Regions from separate parts of the Brevibacillus composti genome, predicted to be linked through region 2. Evidence: riboswitches for the same ligand, from Rfam matches in the RefSeq annotation. Region 2 holds a riboswitch; the other holds the start of a gene.
What was found. Region 2 has a riboswitch for lysine ahead of dapD (2,3,4,5-tetrahydropyridine-2,6-dicarboxylate N-acetyltransferase). Riboswitches for the same ligand answer to the same signal wherever they lie in the genome.
Positions count from the first base shown of each region.

Region 1 (7,351 bases), 2.0 Mb from region 2:
CTACTACGATCAGTCGCATTTCATAAAAAGCTTCAAGCGTTATTACGGGATGCTGCCGAAGCAAATATGGACGAGGCAAGGCGACGATCGCAGCAGGAAGAAGCAAGACGTCCGTTTTTTCCTATTTTGACAGAGAAGTAAAGGGTAATGTAAAGAGAGAGGTCATTTTCCAGAAGGGGATGAAAAGGATGAGCATTCGGTTGGATATGGTGGGGATTGTGGTGAAGGACATGAAAAGGGCGCTGGATTTTTACCGCCTGCTGGGGCTGGACATCCCCGCGGAGGCCGACAATGAGAAGCACGTCGAGGTTGCCCAAAGCGGATTCCGGCTGGCCTTTGACGTGCAGGAAACCATTATCGATGTATATGGCGGTTGGGAGGAGCCTGTCGGCCATCGGATCGAGCTGGCGTTTTTGTGCGAGCGGCGTGAAGAGGTGGACGAGCTGTACCAAAAAGTAACGGAGCGCGGTTACACAGGACACCGCGAGCCATGGGATGCTTTTTGGGGGCAGCGCTACGCGATCGTCCAGGACCCAGACGGCAACCTCATCAGCCTGTTTGCCTGAGAGCCGTAACCGTTCGTCTGTCTTCTCATGCAAAACAGCCCGGAGCAACACTCCGGGCTGTTTGCTATTTTTCGTAAGAGAAGTCCACTTCTTTAAGCGGAATCACCTTGGTCTTTTTCGTGTACTTGTACCCCAGCCAAACCGCGAGGAACAGCGGGAGGCCGATATAGGAGACCAAAACGCCGTTCCAGTCAATCGATTCGCCGAGAAAAGCGGTGTAGTTTTGCCCGAGCACGACGAAGAGACAGACGACAAATGCAAAGATCGGACCATACGGGAACCATTTGGAGCGGTACGGAAGCTGGCTCAACTGGAAGCCCTGCGCGAGATAGGCCCGCCGAAAGCGGTAGTGGCTGATCGCGATGCCCAGCCAGGCGATAAAGCCGGACATGCCGGACGCATTCAGCAGCCAGATATATACCGTGCCGTCACCGAACAGGGAAGCCAGGAAGGCGAACATCCCGATGCTGGCAGTCAAAAGCAGCGCATTGACCGGCACGCCGCGCTTGTTCAGCTTGGCGAAGAACTTCGGCGCTTTGCCTTCTTTGGCCAGGACGTACAGCATCCGGGTGGAAGCGTACATGCCCGAGTTGCCCGCGGACAGAACGGATGTCAAGATGACGGCGTTCATGACCGAGGCGGCAAAAGCAAAGCCGGCTTTTTCAAAGACGAGCGTAAACGGGCTGATTGCGATATCGGCAATGTCGCCGCTGACCAGATTGGGATTGTCGTACGGAATCAAGAGACCGATGACGAAAATCGCAAAAATATAGAAGAGCAGGATGCGCCAGAAAATCTGCTTGACCGCTTTGGGGATATTCCGCTTCGGATCTTCGCTCTCTCCGGCCGCAATCCCGACCAGCTCGGTCCCCTGGAAGGAGAAGCCGGCGATCATGAAGACGCCGAGGATAGCCATAAAACCGCCGTGAAACGGTGCCTCTCCCTTGGTAAAGTTGGTGAAGCCGACTGCTTCCCCGCCCATGATGCCAAAGATCATCAGGGTGCCCACGACGATAAAAATGATGACGGTGCTTACTTTGATCAGAGAAAACCAGAATTCCGACTCGCCATATCCCTTTACGGATAACATATTGAGGCCAAACATCAAGACGAGAAACAGAGCGCTCCAGAGCATCGAAGGGGTGTCCGGAAACCAGTATTTCATGATCAGCGCACCGGCCGAGAGTTCGACGGCGATCGTAATCGCCCAGTTGTACCAGTAGTTCCAGCCCAGCGCGAAGCCGAGAGACGGGTCGACGAACTTGGCCGCGTACGTGCTGAAGGAACCGGAGACAGGCATGAAGGCCGCCATCTCGCCGAGGCTCGTCATCAGGAAGTAGACCATCAAGCTGATGGCGATATATGCCGCCAGAGCGCCGCCCGGACCCGCGGAATGGATCGAGCCGCCGCTGGCGAGAAAAAGCCCGGTGCCAATCGATCCGCCGATCGCGATCATCGTCAGGTGGCGGGCTTTTAATCCGCGTTGCAGTTGATTCGAAGAAGACATAACGCACATGCACGACCTTTCTGTTTTTTTGGGAAGGACGGCTGGAAATAAAAAATACCACCATAGCCAAAACGGCATAAGGGCGGTATGCTCCAATCCCCACCAAGCCTTCACGGAAGATAGCACAACACGTCTGCCAGGCGGGCAAACGTGACAGTTCTGTCCCTTTCGGGTACAGCCCCAGCCTGTGCGGCAGAGAACACACAGCAGGCTTCGGCGGCTTTTCCCTCCTCGTGGAGTCATTGATCTTCTCTGAATCTCGTCCCGAATCATATAAAAGCCGCGACCTCTATCCTCATCGTGCAAGATGAGGATATTGATTATGAAATTATGTTACGGTTCAAGTATATGAGTTTTCCGATAGAAATCAAGTGTGAGTTTGTGCCAGCCCGGTTGGCGGCACCCCCCCTCCCGTAACAGATGTTTCAAAACCGACTATCCTCACCGGTCTTTCTTCATGGTAGAATAGTACCATTATTAGGAATCATGATAAATATGCCAGCAATGGTTCGAATGAACCATAGCGAGAGTCGAGCGCTCGTATAGACAGGGAACATAGAAAAGCAACGAGAGATTGTTTCAGGACGAAGACTGAAGCAGAACGTGACGAGAGGAAAGAGGTGGACCCATGGAGAGAAGGAGTACCTGGCGCCTGCTGATGCTGTGCTTGGCCGTGATCATCTGTCTGACAGGCTTTTTGAATCAAGGGACAAGCCATGCGGCGATGGCCGCGGGAACGCCGGTGGACCGCGCAAACGACCCGCTGAATGGCGACTGGTCCAAGCCGTATGCGGTGAAATACGATACGGACGAGGCGGACCTGATGGTGCGGGTCGGGGATATCGACAATTTTGGCAAAGGATGGCCGGAAAATTACGATCCGTTTTCGGGAAAAAGCACGGCTGCGCCCTACCCCGTCATCCAGAGAGAGCCGGATGATCCCCGGGGGACGGACCAGTTGATGGTGATCAGTTCTTTCCTCTATCCCGCCTTCTCGTCGGGGCTGTCCGAAGCCGAGAGGGACAAGATCGCCGATGGCTATACCCGTTCGAATGCGTACAGAAAGAACGCCAATCCCGTCGTGCCGGTAACCGTCACTTTCGACACGAAGAACACGCCAATCAAAGGGGCGATTCTCCAGCTCTTTATCAACGACTACCAGCCGCAGAAATTTCCCGGCCGGGTGAAGTATACGGCAGAGCTGAACGGCGTCCGTGCGCCTTTTCTGGAAAAGATCATCAACTCTCTGAATCAGCATGGACCGATCGGAAAGCTGATCAGCGTGCAAATTCCGGATGAATATCTCCCCTTGCTGCAGGACGGCAGCCTCACGATATCGCTGGATGACCGATCGACGAAAAACCCCTATGGAGACGGGGGTGCGATCGATTTCGTCAAGCTGTTGATCAATCTCGGGGAGTACAAGCAGACAGGCGCCGTGAAAGGGCGGGTCACGGATTCCTCGGCGCCGCCGAAGCCGCTGGCTGGAGCCAAGGTGTCAGCGGGAGGCATCGTAAATGCGACGACAAATGAAAAGGGCGAGTACCTGTTGCAGGATGTGCCCGCCGGTCTCGTCTCCGTGGAAGCGGCCAAGGAAGGCTACATGCCGGAGCTGAAGCTGATCGAAAACTTCGAAGCGGGAAGCACGGCCACTCTCGACTTCCAGCTGGGCCCGCAGCCGAACAACAATGCCTACCTGCAGAATTTGACCGTAAAAGCGGAGAGCTTGCTCCCGCTCGAGCCTGGCTTTGATCGGGAAACGGCAAGCTACGAGGTGCATCTGAACAGCGCCGTCTCGCACATCGCAATCACGCCGACGCTGGAGGACAGCAAAGCCAGCATGACCGTGAACGGAGCGGCGCACGCCAGCGGCACGCCAAAGGAGATCGCCGTCAAGCCCGGGGCGACCAAGCTGGCGATCGCGGTGACCGCGCAGGACGGCAAAACCAAACGGACGTATGAGGTGACGGTCTATACGCCGCTCACTTCACTGGAGCTGTCCCGCTCCCTGACGAAGTCGACGATCAAGCTCGGGGAGACGTCGGAGATCCGCTATACGGTATCCCCCGCTCCTTTCCATGCGGAGGGATTGACGGGGAGACCGGCAGACCGGGTAAGCGGAATCCGCCCGTTCTATCTGATCAATCAGCCCTTTGAGTACGGCAGAGTCTACGACATGGAGACAGAGCTGGGCAAAGTAGCGGGCAGCGGAAAAGGGAACGACAACAACGGCGGTCTCGCGCCTGAAGGCAGAGGGAAAAAGAATTTCAACGAGATGATGATCGCCGGCTACGACGGCCCGGTCTCCATCAACCAGTCGATCATTACGGAGCCGAGCGCCAAAGTAACCGATATTGTAAATGGGCTGAAAAACTTGATCAAAGCCGGGATCACCGAGATTACGATCCCGCTCGTGGACAAGAGCCAGTTGGACGCCAACCTGAAAGGCCGCGACAGCATCACCGTGAACGCATTTGCTTCTTTTGTCATCACGGAAGCAGGCGGCAGGGTCCTGGCCAATTTTAAAGGATACGGGTCCTTCCCGCCCCATTCGTTTACGATCACCGATCTCACGCTGACCGAGCTCCTCCCGCCGGAGGTGCCGATCGAGAGCATCGACAAGAACTGGAGCAGACGGCTGGAAAACGGTGTGCTGACGCTGAATCTGCCCGATATCACCTTCACCCGAAGCGGCGACTGGTACAAGGCGGACCCGCTCGCATTCGGCATCGTCGTCAAGCCTGCCGAGACCGGGACCTATCTGCTGTCCGACTCGACGCTTCGCTACCGGGAGGGAGACAGGGAGAACAGCCGCAGCTTCAATCATTTGACGCTGCAGGTGGAGACGAATATTCCGCCGGTTGTCGGAATCAGCGTATCCCCGGAACAGGCATCGATCCAAGTCGGGCAAACAGTGGGGCTGAAAGTAAAGATCACTCCCGCCCAGGCGGATCAAAGCGTCATCTGGACGTCCAGCGACAGCAGCGTGGCGGCGGTCTCCTCCCACGGCATCGTGACGGGGATAAAGCCGGGGACCGCTATCATCACGGTCAGCACGCCGGATGGCCAGTTTTCCGCGACGAGCACGATTAGGGTGAGCAGCAAGCCGACGCTCAGCTTGTACGCCGATAACGGCTGGAGCCAGCCCTATGCGGAAAAAGCGACGCTGACCTTGGAGGTCACGGATTTTGCGGAAGCCTACCCGATCAAACCCGTCGTCAAGATAGATGGCGTGGAGCTTCCTGCGGGCGCGCTGGTCCCGTCAGCGCCGGTCTCCTTGGGCGATGGACGGCAAAAAGTCTCCTATACCTTCGAGGTAGCAGCGGCCCGGATCGGGGAGAGCGGCGAGGTCGGCGAGGTCCTCCGAGTCAATCCGGCCGAGATCGTCGCCGAGGCCCAAAACCGCGATCAAATCGCCGCTGAGCCGCTGCGCCGGACATTGCTGTTTAATCCAGTCACGGCCTTTGCGGCCAAGCTGGAGCGGGATGGCTCCCTCGCCGGTCTGACGGGGACGTTGACCGCCATGCCGACCACGCCCGTGCTGGACAGCGTGACGTTTGCCTATCTGCTGGATGTTCCCCTGCTGGATGCCAGCCCCGCCTCCCCCTGGATTCCGTTTAACCAAGGGCGGACCGCGACAGGAGTCCCGCTTGAGCCATTGGGCAATACGGCCGTGATTGTCGGGATGTTTCAGGACTTTAACCAGGACCGTGATTACGTTCAGCCGGATGGCTCCCCGGACCCCAATGAGATCGTCATCCGTGAAGTAACGCTGGGTCCCGCCCTGCTCCCTCCCGATTTCACCCTGGAGCCGGGAGAACGTCTGGATGAATACGTGAAAGTCGTCGTCAAGCCAGTCCCCGAGACGGTCAAAGAGACGACCCAATGGTATTACAAAGCAGGGGTGCGAGGCGAGTGGACTCCGTTTTCCATCGGGAAAAAGGGAGAGCAGATGCAGGGAGAATTCGTGATTGCCTTCGACCGGGGGGTGGCCGGCAAGCTGTTGGATACCCTGGTCACGGTCAAGGCAGTCACCCCGGTGGAAGGGATCGAGGCTCCGGGAGCGACCACGGTCAAGACGCTGCTGCTGCTTCCTGACAAAGGAAATGGCGGCGGAGGCGGCGGGGTAATCCCCGAGGATTTGTCTCCCTATGTGTTTATCCGGGTGGATAACGGCCACGAGATACTGGAAAATCGGGCGGTTCAGGTATTGCTTGGCTACAGCTTCGCCGGGAGCGAAGGCTTGCGGCTGAGCCAGGCCAGCTATGCCATTGCCGAAGCGGATAAAAATACGGACCTGCTGGCGGAGTTGGCCCGTGGAAAAGGAATTTCGATCAAAGGCGGGCTGCAAAACAGGGTGGTCAAAAACCTGAAAACCACGTCGGGCCATAGCCAAACCTACAGGGTGGCCATCTACGTCAAGGTCGAGATGCTTCATACGCTGACCCGAGAGATTTTGTGGACAAAAGAGTATAAACAAGAAGCCAATGTCACGGTGAAAGCCAAGCTGAATTTGAACTGAGACGTTGACAGGGTCAAAGATGGAAAAAACCTGGAGCCACGGGGCTTCAGGTTTTTTTTGCATGGTGCGCATTACGGCTGGATCCGCACTTCTTCGGGATGTGGACTGTACTGCAGGTCGTACAAATCGAGATAGATCTCTTCGGCGGACGGCAGGCCGGGTGTCTCCGCTTCAAAAATCCGCCGGTTGAACTGGATGGCGAAGCGGGAGGCAAGTCCCTCGTCTTCGTTGCGCTTGGTGTTCAGTTCGATGTAGGAGTCTGCGCTCCCCGTCGCGATGCCGCCCAGAATGCGGTTAAAGGAAGCGACCGAGTAGATCTCCATCGATTTCTCCGAATAGAGAAAGGCGGAGAGCGGCGGAAGCGACTCCCAGGAATCCGCGCTGTGGTAGGCGGGATCGGTCTCCCGGGTATAGCGGGAGGTCAAGCTGATCGTGCCTGTCGCGACGATCGCCAGATTTCTGTCGTCCAGATTGGCAATTTCCCGGATGAGGACGTCCCCATCCACAAAGATGGTCCCGTTGATTCGTATATCGCCCACGATATCCAGATTGCCTTTGACGTAGATCGTTCCCGTAAACGCAAACGGTTCGCCGCTCAACCTCTCTTCGGCATCCGCGTCCGGGATAAAGGAGCCCAGGCGGCCCATCTCCACCGTCGTCATCGCGGCCTGATCGGAAGAGAGCGGCGCGATATACAGCTGACGAACAGATGCCCGTTCCAACCGGTCGCCCGTCAGGCGGGCAGTCAGGACCGTC
Region 1 covers NZ_CP066308.1:3,542,964-3,550,314, reverse strand. Annotated here, with positions in the region: gene JD108_RS17840 (helix-turn-helix transcriptional regulator) at 1-130, shown strand, start outside; gene JD108_RS17835 (VOC family protein) at 189-566, shown strand; gene JD108_RS17830 (amino acid permease) at 631-2,082, opposite strand; lysine riboswitch at 2,186-2,373, opposite strand; gene JD108_RS17825 (cadherin-like beta sandwich domain-containing protein) at 2,702-6,595, shown strand; gene JD108_RS17820 (hypothetical protein) at 6,667-7,351, opposite strand, start outside.
Region 1: linked by a shared signal. The riboswitch ahead of JD108_RS17830 (amino acid permease) and the one ahead of dapD (2,3,4,5-tetrahydropyridine-2,6-dicarboxylate N-acetyltransferase) in region 2 are both predicted to bind lysine.

Region 2 (7,351 bases):
ATCACTTGCTGTGCGTGCACGGCTTTCGCGGAATGGGCTACAGCCCGGCGTTTGTCGCGAAGATGAGTGAAGTCGTGGAGAAAATACGGGACGTTGGGCAGGATTTTTCGATTCGTGTCGTGCAAGGTCTGGATGACACCTGCCAGTTTTGTCCCAATAAGGGAGAAAATCGCTGCGAGGCTTCCTCCGATTCGGAAGCGCATGTCCAGCAGTTGGATCAAAACGTAATCCAGCAGCTCGGGATCGCGGCAGGTGAAGTGTATCTCAAATCGGAGCTGATCCGGTGGACAAAAGAACGGGTCCATCCCGATGATCTGGCCCGCCTCTGCGAGGGCTGCTCCTGGTACTCGTACGGCGTATGCCAGGAAGGGATCGCCGCTCTGCGGGAAGGGACAACGTAGCATCCGTTTGGATTCTTTTTCCTTTTGCAGCCCGCAAAGGAATGATTCGGATTTTGTCGAATAAACAGATACCGAGAACAGCGAGATGCGCATAGCGGAACGTGAAGGAAAGTGAGAGGACAGATTGTGAAAAAGAAGATGATCTTTGCGCTGCTGCTCAGCCTGATCGCAGGCAGCGTTTTTCCCGGCCCGATGGTCACTCCTGTACAGGGTGCGGGTGAACCAGCAAAACAACATAGCCAGGCTGCGAGGCCGCAGACAACCCCCGTTCATGAAATGATCATCTTTAACGACTATCAGGTAGCAGGAGTGGGAACCGACGGGTTGAACTGGGTGAAGCACAACGAATTCATTTTGCCGCCCAAGACCCCGCTCGATATCGACATTGTGCAGACCACCTATCAGGCGCGTCCGCAAAGCCCCAATCAAAACAGCATGCAAGTCTTTCTGGATCAGCGGGAACTGCCCGAATTCGCCAGGGAGACACATGGTGATACCCAGCAGCTTCGATGGCAGGTACCGCGCTTTACGATACCGGACAGCCAGCTGTCGCCCGGGAATCATCTCCTGACCTTTGTGGTGAGAGATGGCAGCGGCAGATCGAGCAGCGTCAATGTGAGCTTCCGCGTAGAGAGCGAAGTGTATCCCCTGATTTTTATCGGCAACCCGGCTGATAAGGTCCAGCTGGCCGCAGGTGCTACGGACCACATCTACGGCAAGTCTGGCTCCCGCAGCTACTATGCTTCGGTGCCGGGCACGTGGAAACTCTCGTTTAAGGAAAACGGCCGCGAACTTTTGACCGGGAAAAATCAGACCTTCCAAACGGGCGGGCTGGTCCAAGGCGTATACGAGCTGGTGTTTACGCCGGAGGACGTGAATCTCTGGCAGTGGCACGCGACGCTGCATATCGGGTTCGTCGATTTGTACCAGGGTGAGGATGCATCGGGTCAAAAGCTCTCCCCGGGCCAAAAGATTACGGCGGAAAAAGCGCCGAGCACGGTAAAGCTGTTCGCCGAGGTGCCGGGGCGCTGGTGGGTGAACGGGACGGGTCAAACGCTGACCGAGTCCAGACAGTTCGAAGTCGCGATCCCTGAACATCTGGCGGGCGTGACGCTCGCCGTCCAATATACGCCCGAGGCTGCCGACCATTCCGCCTCCACTTCTGTGCAGATCCAGGTCCCCGGGAGTGTCCATGCATGCGCGCGAACCGACGGCAACGTGGATATGGACATCCTGATGCGCAACAATGACAAGTCTTCCCTGCAGGTGGAGCGGGTGAATTTGTCCCCGACTGCCAGCACGATCAAGGTGTACCAGCACCCGATTCACGAAATCTGGCTGGCCACAGCCGCCGATTATCTCAAGCAGCAGGACGAAGATAGCGAGGAGGGGCCAGGAGTCTGGGTCGTGAATAACGTCGTGGCGGATGCGGCCAAGCTGAACTGGGATCATACCGCCCTCGAGCTGTCCAAATACGGCCGGGGCCGACATCAGGTGATGTACTACAGCAAAAATTCGCCGGGAGAATCCTGGTGCGCCACGGTGCAGATTATCGAGGATTCGCGTCCGATCCCGTCGGATACGTCTTGTGACCGTCTGGAATCGGGCGTCGTCCCGCCATCGGCACAGATGACGCTGAAGGGGAGGGGGAAGACGCTGACGAATGGCATGACGGTCACCATCCAATCAGAGCGGGATTGGGAGGCGTATGAGACCCTCGAGCTCTCCGCTACCCATGCCGTCATGAAAGGCTTCCAGCGGCGGAAGCTGGTGAAAAACAGCAAGTCCGACCTGCGCACCATCACTTTCCCGGATCTGGTCTGGGAGACGGATACGACGCGTGTAGGGGAGCGCGTGGAATACAACGGCGGATTGATCGCCTCCGAGAACAGAGTCGAGGTACTCTACAACGGAACAGAAACCATCGGCATGATTGCCCCGACGCGGCGAGGCGAGGATGGCGGCCGGGATGAGGGCGAGGAAGCGATAGCGCTGCGCTCCATTATCGAACAGGCCGGATCGAAGCCGGGCACCTACACGGTCAAGGTGACAAACAAACTGAGCTATCAGTCCTGCGCCTTGGAAAACTACCGCAAAGGCAAGCGAAAAGTGATCCAAACTAAAGATAATGTGCAGACGTTCACCGTGAACATCGTCCTTCCCTAGTTCTTGCTTCGGCAAGAACTTTTTTTCTGACGAGAAGAGGAATGCTTCAGGCAAGTAGGAGGGAATCACCGTGACAGAACAGGAGTGGAGCCTGCTCGCCAGGCTCGGGTACCGGTTGGAAGATGGAAAAGTGAAACATCTCAAACTGGGCATCGTATTGGAAGTGGAGGACTTTTCGGGTTTCGACTCCCTTTCCGCCTTGGAGGCCTATGCGAAAGAGCGCTTGCGAACCCACTGTCTCCTCAAACAGAAAAAAAGAAACTCGAGCGAGTAGGGGTGGAACCTTAAATGGGCATGGAAGATCGAGAGACGCTCTCCCGGATGCTGACGGAGATCGAGAAATGGGAGTCGGATCAGAAAGATTTGTGGTTTTGGGAAAAGCTGGGGAGGCTTCCCTTCGTTTTTCTGGATCGGCTCACCCCCGGCATCGTGAAGGAAAAATTGGGCACCGCCGTCGATGAGCTGACTGCCTTTCTGGAGTCGGGCGGCAAGTACCTGGTGCGCGAGGAGGATGTGGCTTCGCGCTTCCGCAAAGCGTTTCCGGAAGTGCAAAGCGGCGCGGAGGGGGCGAGTGCCGTCAGCCCCTATTCGGTCATGCAAATGAATCAAGTGGCCGCCGAATTGCGCGATTCCCGGAGCAACTTTGCAGCCGTGCAGGGCGCGACCACCGGATTTGGCGGGCTGTTTACCCTCGCGATCGACATCCCGCTCTTGCTCGGGACATCGCTCAAGGTCCTGCAGGAGATGGCTCTCTGCTACGGGTTTCGCCCGGATGAAAAGCGGGAGAGACTGTTTATCGTCAAATGTCTGCAGTTCGCTTCCTCCGACATCGTCGGGAAACGGGCGATTCTGGAGGAACTGTCGCAATTTGACGAGCCTGCGGCACAGCGGGCTGTCCTCTCGCAGCTGCAGGGCTGGCGCGAAGTGGTGATTACGTATACTGAGAACTTCGGCTGGAAAAAGCTGTTCCAGCTGGTGCCCATCGCCGGGATGATCTTTGGCGCCTACCTGAATCGATCGTCGATCCGCGATGTGGCGGAGGCGGGCATGATGCTCTATCAAAAGCGCAGAATCCTGCAGCGCCTCCGTGACGAGACGCATCCGCCGCCTGCCTCGCCTACTCATCCGCAGTGAGCGCGAAAATCAGATGATCCTCCCATTTCCCGTTGATTTGCAGATAACGCAGGGACAGACCTTCCTGCCGGAAGCGGTTATGCTGGAGAACTTTGATCGAAGCGGCGTTATGCGGCATGACGGCAGCCTGGATGCGGTGAAGACCCGCCTCGGAAAAAGCGAAGCGGACGACCTCTCCGACAGCACGGGTCATGATGCCTTTGCCATTCCAACGCCGGTCGAGAAAATACCCCAGCGTGCAGTTTTGCCAGGCGCCGCGAACCACATTGGCCAGGTTTACCCGGCCGATCAGCTTTTGGCCAGACTCCGCAAAGATTCCAAAGGCGTAGCCGGTGCCGGCTTCCACGTGTTGTTCCGCCTCCTCCAGCTGCCGGACCTGCTCCTGGAGCGTGAAGAAGGAAGCGGACCGGATCGGCTCATACGGCTGCAAAAACGCCTGGTTCTCAAGCCGCAGGGCGAGCAGTTGAGGCGCATCGCTCACCCGCAGCGGACGTAGGGAAAACAACGGCTCATTCATCACAGGATCCCTCCAGTTTCCATCAATCGGATGGATGTATTCCAAATGGATGGATAGTGTAGCATGATTCGTTTGCGGTGAAAAGGGGGAGGCTGTCAAATAGAGGATGCGCAAAAAAGTGCAGGCAAAGGAGATTCCGGTGTTGTCACGGGCGATGGAATCTGATACAGTACAAACAGAAAAAACGAACAAACTGCATATTGCCTTCTAAATAGAGGCGCGCTGCGGATCAGTACTCCTTTTTGCCAACGTCGGGGAAACGGAAAAGGAGGAAAGGCCAAGGCGCCGAAGTTCTGGCGTTTTTCCCTTGGCGTCAGGATTGGGGTGGCTCATGAACAATGATCATCCTGTCATGGGAGCTTTCGTCTCTCATGGAGCGCTATTTACGATTGCTTGTCAGGTATCAAAAAGCAATGAGTATAGCGTCAGCGCTCATTGCTTTTTTTCATTCATTTTTCAACTTGGAGGAGAACTGCTATGAACCAGATGAATGCCCAAGAAATTATTTCGTTTATCCAGAAAAGCGAAAAGAAGACCCCGGTAAAGGTCTACCTCAAAGGGGACGTGGACCATCTTGACTTCGGGCCGAACGCCAAGGCTTTTATCAGCGGCGGCGCGGGGGTCGTCTTCGGAGAGTGGAAGGAAATTCAGCCGGTGCTGGAGCAGCATGCCGACAAAATCGCCGATTACGTCGTGGAGAGCGACCGCCGGAATTCGGCCATTCCGCTGCTCGACACCAAGCAGATTCAGGCGCGGATCGAGCCGGGCGCCATCATTCGCGAGCACGTCAGCATCGGAAACAACGCCGTGATCATGATGGGCGCGACGATCAATATCGGAGCTGTGATCGGCGAAGGCACCATGATCGACATGAACGCGGTCGTAGGCGGCCGCGGAACCATCGGGAAGAATTGCCACATCGGTGCCGGCGCAGTTATCGCCGGCGTAATTGAACCGCCATCCGCCTTGCCTGTTGTGATCGAAGACGATGTCGTCGTCGGCGCCAACGCCGTCGTGCTGGAGGGCATCCGCGTCGGAAAAGGCTCTGTGGTGGCCGCGGGCGCCGTCGTCATCGAGGATGTGCCGCCAAATGTGGTCGTCGCCGGGACGCCTGCCCGCGTAATCAAGCAAATCGACGAGAAGACACGCTCCAAGACGGAGATCAAGCAGGAGTTGCGACAACTCTAAGGGAGAGATGGGCATGGACTGGCGTTTGCTGGATGAACAATATATCGTCTCCACCTATAAACGGCTCCCGATCGCAATCGCGAAGGGAGAAGGCAATTACTTGTACGATACCCATGGAAAAAGGTATCTGGACCTGTTTACGGGGCTGGCCGTCAACGCTCTCGGCCACTCACACCCGAGTATTCTCCGGGCGCTCCGGGAGCAGGGAGAGAGCTTTTTGCACATCTCCAACGTCTTTCTGAACCCTCCGGCCATCCGGTTGGCGCAGCGGCTGATCGAGCAGACGATTCCGGGAAAGGTATTTTTCACCAATTCCGGAGCGGAAGCGACAGAGGCGGCGATCAAGCTGATTCATAAGTGGACGGCAGCCGAAGGCGCTGGACGAGCCGGTATCGTCGTTCTCAAGAACAGCTTTCACGGACGCACGCTGGGAGCTTTGCGCCTAACCCGGCAGCCTCATGTCTATCAGGACTTTCCGCAGCCGGCTTTTCCCGTGTACGAGCTGGATGCGGGCGATCTGGAAGAGCTGCGGAAAGTCTGCGAAGAGCAGAGACCTGCCGCGGTTCTGCTGGAGCCGGTACTTGGCTCGGGCGGTGTCGTGCCTTTGCCTGCCCTGTATTTGCAGGGAATCGGCGAAGTTTGCCAGAGGACCGGCACGCTGTTTGCCATCGATGAGATTCAGACCGGGATGGGGCGGACCGGGAAGCTGTTCGCGTACCAGCATGCAGGAGTAAGGCCGGACCTGATCCTCTTTGCCAAGGCGGTCGGGGGCGGGCTGCCGCTCGGCGGCGTAATCGCGGGCGAACGCGTGCAGGACTTGTTCAAGCCGGGAGATCACGGCACGACATTCGCGCCGTCGCCGCTCTCTGCCGCGCTGGGGAATGCAGTTCTGGACGAGCTGCTCGATCCCGTCTTTCAAACCCGGCTGCAGGATGTGATCGATTACCTGTGGGAACGCCTGGGACAGCTAGTCAGCCGTTATCCGAAGCTCTTGCAGCCGCTTCGCGGAAAGGGCATGATGATCGGCATTCCGCTCCATGCTTCGGCGGAAGAAGCGAGCCGCCTGCAGCAAAACCTGCTGGATAAGGGGATATTGGTCGATGTGACGCAGAAGACGATCGTCAGACTGCTCCCGCCGCTGACGCTTGCCAGACAGGATGTGGACCGCTTCATCGAGGCGATGGGCCGCGAGATCGAAAAGCTCGCTGCCGCAAAGGAGGAGTAGGTCATGGCTGTTTCCACATTTGCCGGCATCCGCCGAGAATTGCACCAGATACCGGAACCGGGCTTTGCCGAATTTAAGACGCAGCGCTATCTGCTCGATTACCTGGCGAAGCTCCCTGCCGATCGCCTGTCGATCAAGACCTGGAAAACAGGGATCTTGGCCCGGATCGCCGGAAAAAATCCGAAAAAGACGATCGCCTGGCGCGCGGACATGGACGGACTGCCGATCGCGGAGGAGACCTCCTATCCTTTCCGTTCGCAGCATGAAGGCTACATGCACGCCTGCGGACATGATCTGCACATGGCGATCGGTCTCGGAATCTTGACCCATTTTGTCCAGCACCCGATTGACGATGACCTTCTCTTTCTCTTCCAGCCTGCCGAGGAAGGACCGGGCGGCGCACAGCCGATGATGGAGAGCGAGGAGTTTCGCGAGTGGAAGCCTGACTGCATCTTCGCCCTGCACATCGCTCCGGAGTATCCGGCCGGCCATATCGCGACCAAGCCGGGCATCTTGTTTGCCAACACGTCCGAGCTGATGATCGACCTCGTGGGAAAAGGGGGACATGCGGCATTCCCGCACCTGGCCAATGACATGGTGGTGGCCGCCAGCCATCTGGTGACGCAGCTGCAATCCGTCATTTCCCGCAATGTGAACCCGCTTGATTCCGCCGTGATTACCATCGGCAAAATCGATGGCGGCACACGCCAGAATATTATC
Region 2 covers NZ_CP066308.1:1,553,465-1,560,815, forward strand. Annotated here, with positions in the region: gene JD108_RS08155 (DUF1284 domain-containing protein) at 1-401, shown strand, start outside; gene JD108_RS08160 (hypothetical protein) at 528-2,567, shown strand; gene JD108_RS08165 (hypothetical protein) at 2,638-2,841, shown strand; gene JD108_RS08170 (EcsC family protein) at 2,862-3,701, shown strand; gene JD108_RS08175 (GNAT family N-acetyltransferase) at 3,685-4,218, opposite strand; lysine riboswitch at 4,423-4,608, shown strand; gene dapD (2,3,4,5-tetrahydropyridine-2,6-dicarboxylate N-acetyltransferase) at 4,696-5,406, shown strand; gene JD108_RS08185 (aspartate aminotransferase family protein) at 5,420-6,631, shown strand; gene JD108_RS08190 (N-acetyldiaminopimelate deacetylase) at 6,635-7,351, shown strand, end outside.